3 regions of the Shewanella sp. Actino-trap-3 genome follow, and region 3 is predicted to be linked to each of the others. Evidence: predicted binding sites of a transcription regulator. Region 3 holds the regulator's gene; each other region holds the start of a gene.
What was found. Region 3 encodes FliA, which starts transcription of late flagellar genes. Its sites were predicted from a motif close to CTAAAGNTNNNNNNNNNNNNGCCGATA; they were not measured.
Positions count from the first base shown of each region.

Region 1: the regulator FliA is predicted to act here: its motif matches at 1,589-1,615, upstream of CXF80_RS17735 (DUF5610 domain-containing protein).
Region 2: the regulator FliA is predicted to act here: its motif matches at 1,474-1,500, upstream of CXF80_RS04815 (VC2046/SO_2500 family protein).

Region 1 covers NZ_PJCE01000001.1:4,072,692-4,077,330, reverse strand. The annotation lists gene CXF80_RS17740 (ferredoxin--NADP reductase) at 127-876, opposite strand; gene CXF80_RS17735 (DUF5610 domain-containing protein) at 921-1,553, opposite strand; gene CXF80_RS17730 (FMN-binding glutamate synthase family protein) at 1,964-3,451, shown strand; gene CXF80_RS17725 (hypothetical protein) at 3,600-3,791, shown strand; gene CXF80_RS17720 (hypothetical protein) at 4,046-4,261, opposite strand.
Region 2 covers NZ_PJCE01000001.1:1,132,385-1,137,023, forward strand. The annotation lists gene CXF80_RS04805 (sensor domain-containing phosphodiesterase) at 1-172, opposite strand, end outside; gene CXF80_RS04810 (DUF406 family protein) at 514-801, opposite strand; gene CXF80_RS04815 (VC2046/SO_2500 family protein) at 942-1,439, opposite strand; tRNA gene CXF80_RS04820 (tRNA-Tyr) at 1,565-1,649, shown strand; tRNA gene CXF80_RS04825 (tRNA-Tyr) at 1,717-1,801, shown strand; tRNA gene CXF80_RS04830 (tRNA-Tyr) at 1,832-1,916, shown strand; gene CXF80_RS04835 (PLP-dependent cysteine synthase family protein) at 2,418-3,479, shown strand; gene queE (7-carboxy-7-deazaguanine synthase QueE) at 3,573-4,241, opposite strand; gene queC (7-cyano-7-deazaguanine synthase QueC) at 4,453-4,639, shown strand, end outside.
Region 3 covers NZ_PJCE01000001.1:1,804,762-1,809,400, forward strand. The annotation lists gene CXF80_RS07650 (chemotaxis protein CheA) at 1-581, opposite strand, end outside; gene CXF80_RS07655 (protein phosphatase CheZ) at 597-1,334, opposite strand; gene cheY (chemotaxis response regulator CheY) at 1,348-1,731, opposite strand; gene CXF80_RS07665 (RNA polymerase sigma factor FliA) at 1,776-2,495, opposite strand; gene CXF80_RS07670 (MinD/ParA family protein) at 2,488-3,369, opposite strand; gene flhF (flagellar biosynthesis protein FlhF) at 3,374-4,639, opposite strand, start outside.

The sequences.
Region 1 (4,639 bases), 2.3 Mb from region 3:
TAAAAGGAGCAAGTGCTGTTTCACTCGGGATAGTGAATTTTTAAGCGGGGGAAAGAATGCCCACACAAATCAGTAAACACTGATGAGGATCTACCATCACGGCATTAGTGTTTATGATTTATGATATTACCAATATTTTTCGACCGTTATTTGCCCAGGAGCACGTCGAAGATTTTTGGCTAATCCTTTATCTACTAGGGCTATTTGAGCGTCACTTATCATCCCTGGGTTACCACAGATCATCACTTGAGAATGTTCTGCATTAATCCCTAACCCCGCTTTTTGTTCAATTAATCCACTGCTAATGCCATCAGGAATGCGACACGATAACCCTTCAGGATAGTCTTCACGGGTCACAATCGGAATAAACACAAACTGCTGTGGATGTTGTTCAATAAACTGGTTAATGGTTGCTAAATAAGCTAAATCTTCAGCGAAACGGACACCATAAACTAATACGACTTTTTCAAAGCGTTGCCAAGGTTCTGCCGTTGCCAGCATAGAGATAAAAGGACCCACAGCGGTACCCGTAGCAAAGAACCATAAATGTTTGCCTTGCAATACGCCGTTAGGCACTTCATCTAAGGTCATAAATCCAGTCGCTTTGGGCGTCACTTCGATGGTGTCTCCCGGGTTTAATGCTTTTAGATCTGGAGATAATTGCCCATCCTCTACCGACACCGCCAGCACTTCGACATAATCCGTACCTGGAGAATTTACCAGTGAATACGCCCGCGCGACACGCTTTTCATCACGCATTTGGCTGAGCTTAATAAACTGACCTGCGATAAAAGGTTCGACATCGGCTTTGATGCGCAATGAGAATAATTTATCATTCCAATCAATGCGCTCAATTACCTTACCCGTTGTCCACATAGTCACTATCCTTATCGCTGAAAGCCTATCTTAATCATAAGAGACTAAGTAGCTTGAGTCACGCTTTGTGATCCATCTTTAGTCGACTTATCCTGTCTAAATTGCGCTAACCCTTGCTGTATCAGCTCATATGTTTTATCAACACCAGCAGCAATATCGCCCTCTAGTACTTTTAAACCAGACAAAATATCACTTGCCTCTTTAAAACCGTGATCGATTGCATCTCCAATTTTGAGCATAAAGCTGTCAACTTGTTCATCGAGCACCATAGATTGGTTTTGTTGTTGATGCACAGAGAAAAACGCTGTTGCAAAGCTAACAATACGATCAGCAGTTGCTTCTGGCGAGTAATCAACCCCACTCGCAAGGCTCTTTTGGACTGAGTTTTCTCCTCGCATTGGTGCAAGCTCTTCGTTAATGGCTTCAATCGCGGCGCGATAAAGTAATGCCATGGACTTGTCACCGGCAGCAATGCTCACTTCCTCTTGTGCTGCCAGAATGTTGTTATTCATTATTTGACGACTGAGTTGGCTCGCTGATATTTTGGTGGATAAGTTGACCGCTGAGCTAGCGTTATTGGAAGCGGCTTGAGTTGACGAAGTGGCGGCACGGGTTGAAGTGCTTTTACTTTCTAGTGCAGGGGTCGCATTAGTTGAAGCCGCATTGTTAACATCCATAATAATTTCTCATTTAGCATAATAGATAGCCTAAATATCGACCAAAAAATGAATCTCTGAAGTCATAATAGATAAATATAACGATTCATCTCATTCACCCCCTTACGATATTAATGGCGAACTAAAGGCCTATATTGCATAACGATAATGTAAAGGATAGCCCAAATAACAGCGTTAATGTGTACATTAGCAATACCCGCTAAATTGAAAAAGTAAGCTTCAACGCATCACAATCGCATCAATTAATGCCTTACTACTGCAAAAGAAAACCGTTTGATAACGAGGTCAAAAGTGTAACGATATAGTTACCTCGTATTGGTTATTGCTAATATGGCTAGTTAATAAGATTAATTTTATCATTATCACCCATACTGAGTCTCTCACACTGAATTTTAATTAAGGACAAAAATATGCTGCAACAACATTGGTTTATGTGGGGAATAGATATTTTTTCTGGTCTTTTATTAATGTTATTCTGGTTCTTGCTCATTGCGGTAATTTACATGTTTATCGCTGATAAACTGCAAACTAAACAAGCCATTCGGCATAACTACCCTGTCATCGGCCGTTTTAGGTATATTCTAGAAAAACAAGGCGAGTTTTTTAGACAATACTTTTTTGCCCAAGACCGCGAAGAGCTGCCATTTAATCGCGCCGAACGCAGTTGGGTATATCGCGCCGCTAAAAATGTTGACCGCACCATTGCGTTTGGTTCTACTCAGATCTTAGATAAACCGGGGGCAGTAATGTTCATGAACTCAGCATTCCCCATCAATGATCATGACACCCATAAAACCATCGCTGTCACCATTGGCCCCGATTGTAATCACCCTTACATAACCGAGAAAATTTGCCATATATCAGCAATGAGCTTTGGGGCATTATCTCGCCCAGCGATTACAGCACTATCCCATGGCGCAGCAAAAGCAGGCTGTTGGCTCAATACTGGCGAGGGAGGATTAAGCCCTTACCATCTAAAAGGTCATTGTGATTTAGTATTTCAAATAGGCACAGCTAAATACGGTGTCCGTAATGCTCAAGGCCATTTAGACGCACAAAAACTCACCGAAATTGCAGCGCATCCTGAAGTCAAAATGTTTGAAATTAAGTTAAGCCAAGGTGCTAAGCCCGGTAAAGGTGGTATTTTACCCGCCATAAAAGTGACTGAAGAAATTGCCATTATTCGCGGGATCCCAGCGGGACAAGACTCAATTAGCCCCAATGGACACATTGAATTAAACAACGTAGCTGACATTGTCGATATGATAAATCAGGTAAGAGATATTACCGGCAAACCAACAGGAATTAAGGCTGTGTTAGGCGATATGTCTTGGGTAACCGAATTCCTGGATGAAATTGAGCGCCGTGGTATTGAGCATGCACCAGACTTTTTTACCTTAGACAGTTCCGATGGCGGTACAGGCGCAGCGCCACAAGCTCTGATGGATAATGTGGGCTTACCACTACGACAGAGTTTACCGTTACTGGTTGATTTACTGAATGAACGCGGCTTTAAGCAACGCATTAAAATTATTGCTACGGGGAAAATGATCATGCCCTCATATGTGGCATGGGCATTAGCCACTGGTGCCGATTTTATTGCTTCCGCCCGTGGAAATATGTTTGCCTTAGGCTGTATTCAATCGCTGCAATGTAACAAAGACACTTGCCCCACTGGCATTACAACTCATAATACACGGCTACAAAAAGGCTTAGATCCTAAAGATAAATCGGTACGTGTCGCAAACTATAATCATTTTTTACACTATGATTTAATCATGATCGCACATTCATGCGGCGTAACAGATCCAAGATATTTAACCCGCCACCATGCTCGTATTGTGCAATCGTCTGGGGTCGCAGTCACTCTCGATAAACATTACCGACATATGCAATAGTGTAGGTCATGAACCCCAGTAAATTACAGGGCTCTAGTGCGCGGATTACTTTGCCGAAAATGAGAAAAGGTGTATAATATGCTTGATATTGATCACAATAAGTAGTCTTATTGTGATTTAAAGAGGCATCAATCCAGAGGGTTTCGTATTGAATATAAAAACGAATGCAGTAGATCTAAATGCAAAAAGCTTAAGTTTAAGCTGTAAAAACTGTAATCGAATGACAGAAATCGAAGGAGAATTAGTATGCTTTGAACAAGGAAAAATTAAACGTTTAACACTAGACCCTTCTCCAGCGGCACTGATAAAAATGGTGTGTATTAGTTGGCAGAAAAAGTAATCAATTGTTAATCAACAGTCGAATTAGTCATTACAGAAGCAACTTACTATATCCCGATCTTCTTCCAAGTGTTTTATCCGCCAAAAAACCTAACATTAGCGATTAAAGCCATAATGGCATCCCAAAAGATACACTGATATCAATTCATTAGCATCATAAGTCAGTGCAAATCGATATAACAGTATGAGTTGATTCGAGCGAGTTAAACAACAAAAGTGTGTCCTGCGTGTCATCATTTTGTTTAATTGGCTAGGTTATACAATACTCTTATCGAGATCACTATCCATCGCCTTAGCTAACGTCACGCCACGAGTCGTCACCCTTAAACCAGCACACAAATCGTTGTACACTATTTTAATTGCATCATCAGACATGTTACGCGTTTTTAGCATTGCCATAATAGCAAACCAATCTGTTGTCACTTGATGCCGGGTGCCTTCTAGCGCCGCAATTAACGCAATATTATGCACAAGTCATCTCCATACACGAATCTGCACCTTTAATAAAATCCAGTTGATTGAAAAACAATGTTATCTGAGATATATAACTCACGAGTAAGGCTATAGATTAACTGCGTTAATCACTATCGTCAAAAAATTCATTAGCCATAGATATAACAATTCGGTTTAAACACCATTCAGCGCTGTTAAAGTGTTCCATTATAGAGTGCTTACGCTATAAAAAGGTTTTTATTTATGCCCCACTTAACGACTTCGCTGGTGATAATTCTTACTCATGGTAAGAGAATGATAAACCCAAACGCCCGTTTTTACGCCACATCATCATATATACCTAAACGACCTTGAAATGGAGGAGCCAGCATATCAAGAAGTGACCGCGTTCAAGGT
Region 2 (4,639 bases), 670 kb from region 3:
AGCCGTTATTATCGGTTTTATTTCTCAATGACCAAACAGATACAAATGACGCAGCGAAATATTCTCGCAGCTGTTGGCATACCAACTCTGCGGTTTTTTTGAAATCACCTTGTTGTTTAGCACTGGAATTTACAATTAATTCCAATAAGTGCTGTTGCTCTTTTCGATTCATTTACATTCCGAAAAAATGGCTTCATCACCCTAAATTTTTAACATTATTAACTCAATACACTTATTATTATTTTCTGATATTCACAGCGTGAGTCAACATATAACAGCAATGCACCGGGAGCGAAACTCGTGTTAAAGACATTTAGAATATTAAATTAGCATAAGCTACTATACCTTTGATTAAGTAAAGCAGATTACACCCGATACTCTAAAACAGCAATCCTTTGGTAATATATTGTTACGCTTAATTAGGATTGTTGACACACGATGCTCACTCCCATAAAAAGTGTTTAACAACAAACACGTAACACGTTTTTATTTTCATTACAAAGTGCCATAAATCTAAAGTTGATTTTCAAGTTGAAAAATCATCTTCTCCACGCTATAAGCGAAATCAAGCTTCAAAGCAATAGTGTTATCCTCATCAACAATTTCAGCTTTTGTATCAGTAAAACGTTGTTGTGCTATTTGCTGCATAGCTTGTGCTTGTAACAATGCATCGTCACCGACAAAACTAAGCATCAATAAAGTATCTTCTGCTTCAACGACGGCACCAATATCAACATAACTACCACATTCCGCACAGGTGTCATTGACATTACCTTGTTGCTGTTTAATTTTCTCAATCATTACTCACCCCATCAGTTTGTTTAACGTCGAACCACAAATATAACCCAGTTTTGGCTGAATTTTATTTGCCATGCTCACAATTACCAAAAATATTCACTCTATACTATTAAGAGTAACAGCACCGTATTACCCCTAAGCAGTTAAGCCAACTGTAATGATAAGGTATTTGAAATCTTACGTTGTGTATTGAGCTGATCCAGAAAATGCATCTCTTCTATTGGAGTATGTTGTTGGTAAGCATTAATGGCTTTATTTTTAGTTAGGTAATCACAGTTACTTAAGACTTCAACCATCGCATCTGGTTGAGAGCCTCTAATCACAAGCGCTTCGGGCGTTAATGCTTGTTGAAGTTGGAACTGCCTTGCCCCTTGCTGCTGAAACACAATAGCGTTATCGATAGTGTCCGGGTGGACTGATATATCATCAACCAGTAATTGCGCTGGCGGTACCGCAAACTGTCTTCGTAGCTTTTGCGTGCTCTCTATATCATTATCCAATTGAAATTGAGCCATATCAACGGCATCAACCGACAACATAGCCAATAGCAAACCAAATTCACCGCGACGATTATGTTCAATCGCGACGTTTAATCGGTTCCCTATTTGTAATTCATTGACTAATGTTGATTCAATTTGCATATAAAAACATCACTACTACTGCTCGATGCTAATTTATCGACCAAACAGTCATAAACTTTAGCAATATATTCAATTTTACACTTTACATATAAAAGGTTTCTGACTACTATGGCGGCCGCAATTGAGGAGGGGTTCCCGAGTGGCCAAAGGGATCAGACTGTAAATCTGACGGCTCAGCCTTCGAAGGTTCGAATCCTTCTCCCTCCACCATTTGCGATGTGGTAAAGCTGTAAAGAGTTAAAATGTAAAAAGAGAGTAAGAAAAAAAGAAAAAATGTGGAGGGGTTCCCGAGTGGCCAAAGGGATCAGACTGTAAATCTGACGGCTCAGCCTTCGAAGGTTCGAATCCTTCTCCCTCCACCATCTTTCTTTTATTCGTATCTATCTTGCTGTGGAGGGGTTCCCGAGTGGCCAAAGGGATCAGACTGTAAATCTGACGGCTCAGCCTTCGAAGGTTCGAATCCTTCTCCCTCCACCATTTTACATCTTGCTTTAATTCAACGCTGTTTTATTACTGTGTCCTATCGGTTATTTACCCCGTTAAAATATTTCCCTATCTGCGCTTTGTCGACCTCATCTAGACCAATTTATGTCATCCAAGTTATAGCCTATTTACGCCACTATTGTTGTACTCACTATCCGTTGTACTCACTATCCGTTGTACTCACTATCCGTTGTGCTAACTATCTGTTGTACTAACAATCCATTGTACTAACTATTTTTTTTACTAATTATCTGTTGTACTAACAATCTGTTGTGATAACTATTGTGTTATTTATTGTGGTAGTACTTGTACTAACTACTGGGTTACTTGTGCACTAATTGTTGTTCTAATTGTTGTGTGATTAGCTGATCTCAACAATATTGCCCTTCATCGCCGTTATTCAATAATAATTGTTTCCTTGTGTCGATAAACACTACTCTTAAGTTTGTATTTTAGTTATTATTTATTCCTTTTTGGAATAACGGGTGCAATTGCATGTCATCTACTTGGGTCAATCAGGCCATCGCAAAAATAGAAGCCGATTATCAACGTTCTGCAGATACGCATCTTATAAAATTAGATCTTCCACAACTTGATGGAATAGACATTTATTTAAAAGATGAGAGTACTCACCCCACTGGTAGCTTAAAACATCGCTTAGCTCGATCACTATTTCTGTATGCGCTCTGTAATGGCTGGATAAAAAAAGATACCCCGATTATTGAATCCTCCTCTGGCAGCACCGCCGTTTCGGAAGCCTATTTTGCAAGATTACTCGGATTACCTTTTATCGCAGTGATGCCAACTACTACCGCCAAGAAAAAAATCCAACAAATTGAATTCTATGGTGCTCAATGCCATTTTGTCGATAATGGCAGTCAAATGTATGCAGAATCAGAAAGGTTAGCCACTGAGTTAAAGGGTCATTATATGGACCAATTCACTTATGCTGAACGCGCAACAGATTGGCGGGGTAATAACAATATTGCTGACTCGATTTTTAATCAGATGGAGAGAGAACCTCATCCAATTCCAAGTTGGATTGTCATGAGCCCTGGTACTGGAGGTACAAGTGCCACCATTGGCCGCTACATTCGTTATCAACAACAACAAACACAACTGTGCGTCGTTGACCCAGAAAATTCAGTATTTTATGATTACTTTCACAGTGGTGATGCCACTCTGGTTAGTGATAAAAGCAGTAAAATTGAAGGCATTGGCCGACCTCGCGTTGAACCGTCTTTTATTGCTGGTGTGATTGATAGCATGATTAAAATCCCTGATGCCGCCTCAATCGCAACGATTCAGTGGTTAGAACAACTCATCGGGCGTAAAACCGGGGCGTCAACCGGCACAAACTTATACGGCGCATTGTTGCTGGCATCGCAGATGCGAAGTGCCGGTCAAACTGGCTCGATTGTGACCTTGATTTGTGATGCCGGAGAGCGTTATCTAGATACCTATTACAATCCACAATGGATTGAGGACAACATTGGTTGTTTTGAGCACTATCGAGAAAAACTGACCGCGTTTAATGACACAGGTTTACTGAGTTAACTATCCGAATATAAAAAAGCCGTTGAACCTGTGTTCAACGGCTTTTTTATGGCACAACTGTGTTGACACAATTGTGCCTGAAATAAATACCTGCTAGTCGATATTCAAATATTTGTGTGTTTGGATAGATAATCGCCAATTACGACTAATACATACTTTCATTGCAAGTTCTGTCGCGCGGGCTTTTTGGCTGATCGGTTGCAAACAAATGGTTTTATCGCTGACATCAATATTTCGCAATAACTCATCTAATTCTTCAATATGATGTTCTGTGGCGATCGGATGTTTAATTTCATTTGCGCGGTTTAATGCTTGTTCGAGCACCTTGTATCCACCTTTCATATTGATTTTAGGTGATACAGTTACCCAAACCTTAGCATGGCATTTCACTTCAAAAGTACCACTGGTTTCAATCTGGATCTTATAACCAGCCTCTATAAAGTCAGTAGTTAACTCTGTTAAATCATACAAGCACGGCTCACCACCGGTTAACACTATGTGCTTAGCCGTAAATCCTTTCTCTGTGAACGCTTGCAATAATGTTTGCCCAGTATGATCAGCCCATCGACCGAGGGTGCCATCAACTTGAATAACTTGATCCGCAGTAACTTTATTTTCAGGTAATACATCCCAAGTTTGCTTAGTATCACACCATGCACAACCCACAGGACAGCCCTGTAAGCGCACAAACAGTGCAGCAACACCAGTATATGAGCCCTCACCTTGTATTGTTTCAAATACTTCGTTAATGGGATATTTCATCGTTTACCTTACTTTTAGCGACAAGTATCGGCTACCTGACTTACAACGGGGCGGCATTTATAGAGTATTTTGCCATTAGCTGCAAGTATTTACACCTATGGCTTTCCAGTTGGGTCTGCCTTAGGTAAAATATCAATTCTATTTACTTGAACCACTAAGCGTTGATCACACCGATCTTACCCGTCAGTTCAGTACGTTAATGAGTATATCCATGCCAGATGCAAAGCAAAACCCACCAACTAAAGCCCTTGTTGTTTTCAGTGGCGGTCAAGATTCAACTACTTGTGTTATCCAAGCTTTATCACAATATGATGAAGTACATGGGATCACGTTTGATTATGGTCAACGTCATCGTCAAGAAATAGAAGTGGCAAAATCATTGGCAATAGAGTTGAAAT
Region 3 (4,639 bases):
GGACTTTTGCCTGTACCATGTAAAGCATCAAGTAAAGCTTCAAATTCAGACTCATCAATTTCATCAATACTGCCTGAGCCGGATGTTTGCGCTGAGGGCGTACTCATTTCTTCGATGGATTCAGGCTGGTTAAACTCAACAACATTTTCAATTGGTTCTGGCTCTCCTGCCGTCATTTCTGAAGGCAATGGCGCACCTGAACTTAATAATTTGAGTTTAGCGAGTAACGCAGGATCAGCGGAGTCTTGTTGCTGTCCCTGCTGAGTTTGAGCAAACATGGTATTAATCGCATCAACCGCTTGCAAAATAATATCCATTAACTCTGAATTTACGCCGCGTTTGCGGGTGCGTAAAAGGTCGAAGGTATTTTCAGCTTCATGACAAACATCAACCATTGGACCCAGACTTAAAAAACCAGCCCCACCTTTAACGGTGTGAAATCCACGGAAAATAGCATTAAGTAAATCACTGTCATCAGGATTATTTTCAAGAGTAACGAGCTGCTCCTGTAGAAGCTCTAAAATCTCACCAGCTTCAATTAAAAAGTCCTGGAGTATCTCTTCATCAACATCAAAAGACATTAAATTGACTCCTAATTAGAAACCCAGACTTGATAGCAGATCATCTACTTCATCTTGACCAGTTACCACATCTTCACGCCGTTCAGCATGCATAATGGGACCTTCTGCTTCTATTTTATTATCGTTTATAGTAGGCAATAATTCGCTAGCATTATCACCAAACACTGTTAGCATTGAAACCAAATTAGTTTCTACTTCACGAACTAAATCAATCACTCGACGGATCATTTGACCGGTCAAATCTTGAAAGTCTTGCGCCATTAAAATTTGATTTAACAGCTCGCGAAGGCGATTAGAGTCATGCTCGCTATGCGACATAAACTGTTGAACATCATGACAAAGTGACTTAAATTCACCCAATTCTATATCACGACGCATCAATTTATCCCACATGGGCGTCACTGATTGTATATTGCTAATGATGGTATCGGCCAAAGGAAGACATTCTTCAACTGCATCCATGGTTTTATTTGCAGCTTGTTCTGTCATATCGATAACATAGTTCAACCTTTCTTTAGCATCCGGTATTTCGGTATTCGCTAATTCAGATAAACGGTTATCAACTTGGAAATCTTTTAGTGCACTGTGGAGTTGTCGAGTTAACTTACCGACTTCTTCAAAAAGCTCACGCTGCAATGGCGTGGCAAGCTCTCTGATGTAATCATCAGCTTTTTCTTGATTACCCGAGGTAAGTAATTCAACAAGTTCTTGGGCTTGTTCAAGAGTGACCAAGCCCGATATTGATGCCTGCATGACTAATCCTTGGTTATGCGAGTCGTTCAAAGATTTTATCTAGCTTTTCTTTTAACGTAGCGGCGGTGAAAGGTTTTACTACATAACCATTTACACCAGCTTGCGCTGCAGCAATAATTTGTTCACGCTTAGCTTCAGCGGTTACCATCAATACAGGTAAATGCTTTAACGAATCATCAGCACGAATGGCTCTAAGTAAATCAATACCTTGCATTCCAGGCATGTTCCAGTCTGTTACTACAAAATCAAAATCGCCTTTTTGTAACATTGGTAGGGCTGTTGAGCCATCATCTGCTTCTTGAGTATTATTGTATCCCAAGTCTCGCAACAAGTTCTTAATGATACGCCTCATTGTTGAAAAATCGTCAACAATAAGAATCTTCATATTCTTGTCCAAGGTTTCCTCCGGTGAGCTGACTCTCGTTCGCTCTATATAAGTTATTATTCTTGTGTCCAATGCTTGAGTTTGGCTTTTAACCTGAGCATTGCCTGACTTAATATCTGGCTTACTCGCGATTCGCTAACTTCAAGGATTGCACCAATTTCTTTTAAATTTAATGCTTCGTCATAATATAACGACAGCACTAACGCATCTCTTTCTGGCAATGTCTTAATTGCTTCAACCAATGCAGATTGAAATTGAATTTCAGCAAGCGAGTCAAAGGTTTCATCTGGCGATTCGTTGTCTGTGATTAACACATCTTGCGCAACACCAAGATCTTCTATACCGATGATTTTACCAACAGAAACATCATTTAAGATGTGATGGTATTCATCAAGCGACATATCAAGTTTTTCTGCAATTTCAGTATCATGAGCATCACGTCCAAGCTTCTGCCCTAATTCATCAATCACTTGTGCTACACGACGATTATTACGATGAACTGAGCGTGGAACCCAGTCACCTCGGCGAATTTCATCTATCATTGCACCACGAATTCGGATACCAGCAAAGGTTTCAAATTTGGCCCCTTTACTATCATCAAATTTTGATGAGGCCTCAAGCAACCCCATCATCCCAGCTTGTAATAGGTCATCGAGTTGCACCGATGCTGGTAATCTTGCCAGCATATGATGAGCAATTCTTTTAACCAGCGGTGCATACTGTTCAACAATAGATGTTTTGTTATCGAACTGAGTATACGCTGCGGCTTTATTCACCCGTTCTTCCTTCTTGTATCGGCTTACGTTGTACAAGACGTTCAACAAAGAATTCTAAATGGCCGCCGGGCTGTTGTGGCACCGGCCAGGTCATAACTTTATTGGCTAATCCATGGTAAGCAATAGCTGAAGGAGATTTAGGATACGCTTCAACAACTAACTTTTGCTTACGAACCGCTTTACGTAAATTCTCATCAAAGGGTATTGTTGCAACCAGCTCTAAAGCAACATCTAAAAATCTATCGGTCACTTTACTCAGTTTTGCAAATAATTCCATACCTTCTCGTAAACTACGCACCATATTTGCCACAATTTTGAAGTGGAACACACCATGCTCGCGACTTAAAATTTTAATCAGTGCATAAGCATCGGTAATCGATGTCGGCTCGTCGCAAACAACAATTAATACATCCTGTGATGCACGAGAAAAACTCAGCACCATATCTGATATTCCGGCAGCAGTATCAACAATTAAAATATCGAACTGAGTACGCATTTCACTAAATGCACGGATAAGTCCGGCATGTTGTGCTTGCGTCAATTCAACCATCGCTTGAGAACCTGACGTAGCAGGAACAATACCGATCCCTTTGGGTCCGCGCACAATGATGTCATCTAATTCGGCATCACCGGACAAAACATGAGATAAATTTTTCTCAGCGCGGATCCCCAGCATGACATCGACGTTGGCTAACCCTAAATCGGCATCAAGTACTAATACGCGTTTGCCTTTTTCAGCTAATGCAACGGCGGTATTAATTGACACACTGGTTTTGCCCACTCCGCCTTTACCACCGGATACGGCAATTACTTTAACTTTATCGTTATTTGGTTGATTCATCATACGTAAACCACTTGCTTGATCCCGTGTCATAACTTTACTCAAATGCATAGGCGTTGTCATTAGACCACGCTGTGTCTTGTGACGATTGTTGTTCTGTTTCATTTAATGCCGCCAGAGCCTGCTTAGCCAACTCTAGGGTATCAGCCACTTTCATGTCCTCAGGAACACGTTGGCCGTCAGTAACATAGCTCAATGGTAACTCATTTTGAATCAATACGCTCAAAGCACCTGCAATTGATATTGATTCATCTAACTTGGTTAAAATCGCACCCGCTAATGGGATCCGTTTAAAATGTTCAACCGCATCTTGCAATACGCGACGTTGACCGGTCGCCGACAAGACTAAGTAGCTCCTAATTGGAATTCTACTATTGGCTGTTAAATTATCTAGTTGCTGATATAAACGCATATCTCGCTGCCCCATACCCGCCGTATCAATTAACACTAACTTACGATTTCTAAACTGATAAAGAATTTGTTCTAATTCAGTTAAATCATGAGCTTGTTTAACCGGACAGCCCATTATTTTGCCATAAGTGGCTAATTGCTCATAGGCGCCAATACGGTAATGATCTGTGGTAATCAATGCGACCTGCTCTGGTCCATGATGGGCGGCAAATCGGGCGGCAATTTTAGCTAAAGAAGTCGTTTTACCAACACCCGTAGGACCCACAAATGCCACAACACCACCCCGTTTGACAATATCATCGCCTTGGTTGTCGAGTAAGTTGGCTAAACTTTGCGGTAATGCGCGCACTAAATCTGCTGGGGTGTAATGTTGGCTTAATCCCGCTAGTTTAGCAGCTACTGCCGGAGAAAACTCTGCGGCAATCAATTTACTTTCAAGCATTGCTCCCACAGGATCGGTCCGCTTTTTTTGGTCTTTCATTAACGATGAAACTTGATGAGTTAATAAGCTACGTAATGAAGCCATTTCTTCACGCAGATCATCCATATCGCCTGAGTGGTTTTTATTATTTTTTGTTGGTTTGTCAGAGACGGATTGCGGTGGCAAGTTCGACGCGGGTTTAGCCGACTTTGCACCTTGTAATTGGCGGGCCCATTCAGGTAACTCTGGCTCGTCTTGTTGCACGGACATTTGTTGTGTCATGCGATTGTGTTGTTTTTCAAGTAATGCCTGTAACGAATCTGCTGCCGCAGGAGGATTGACCTTCGATTGGGCTTTTATGGCAGGTTTAGCGCCTAAAGACACCTTGTCTTCGCTCACATCCATAAAACCCGTGGTCGGCGCTTGTGAAGCGATAGCGGCTTTAGGTTCGTCATAATCTACAGCAGCGAC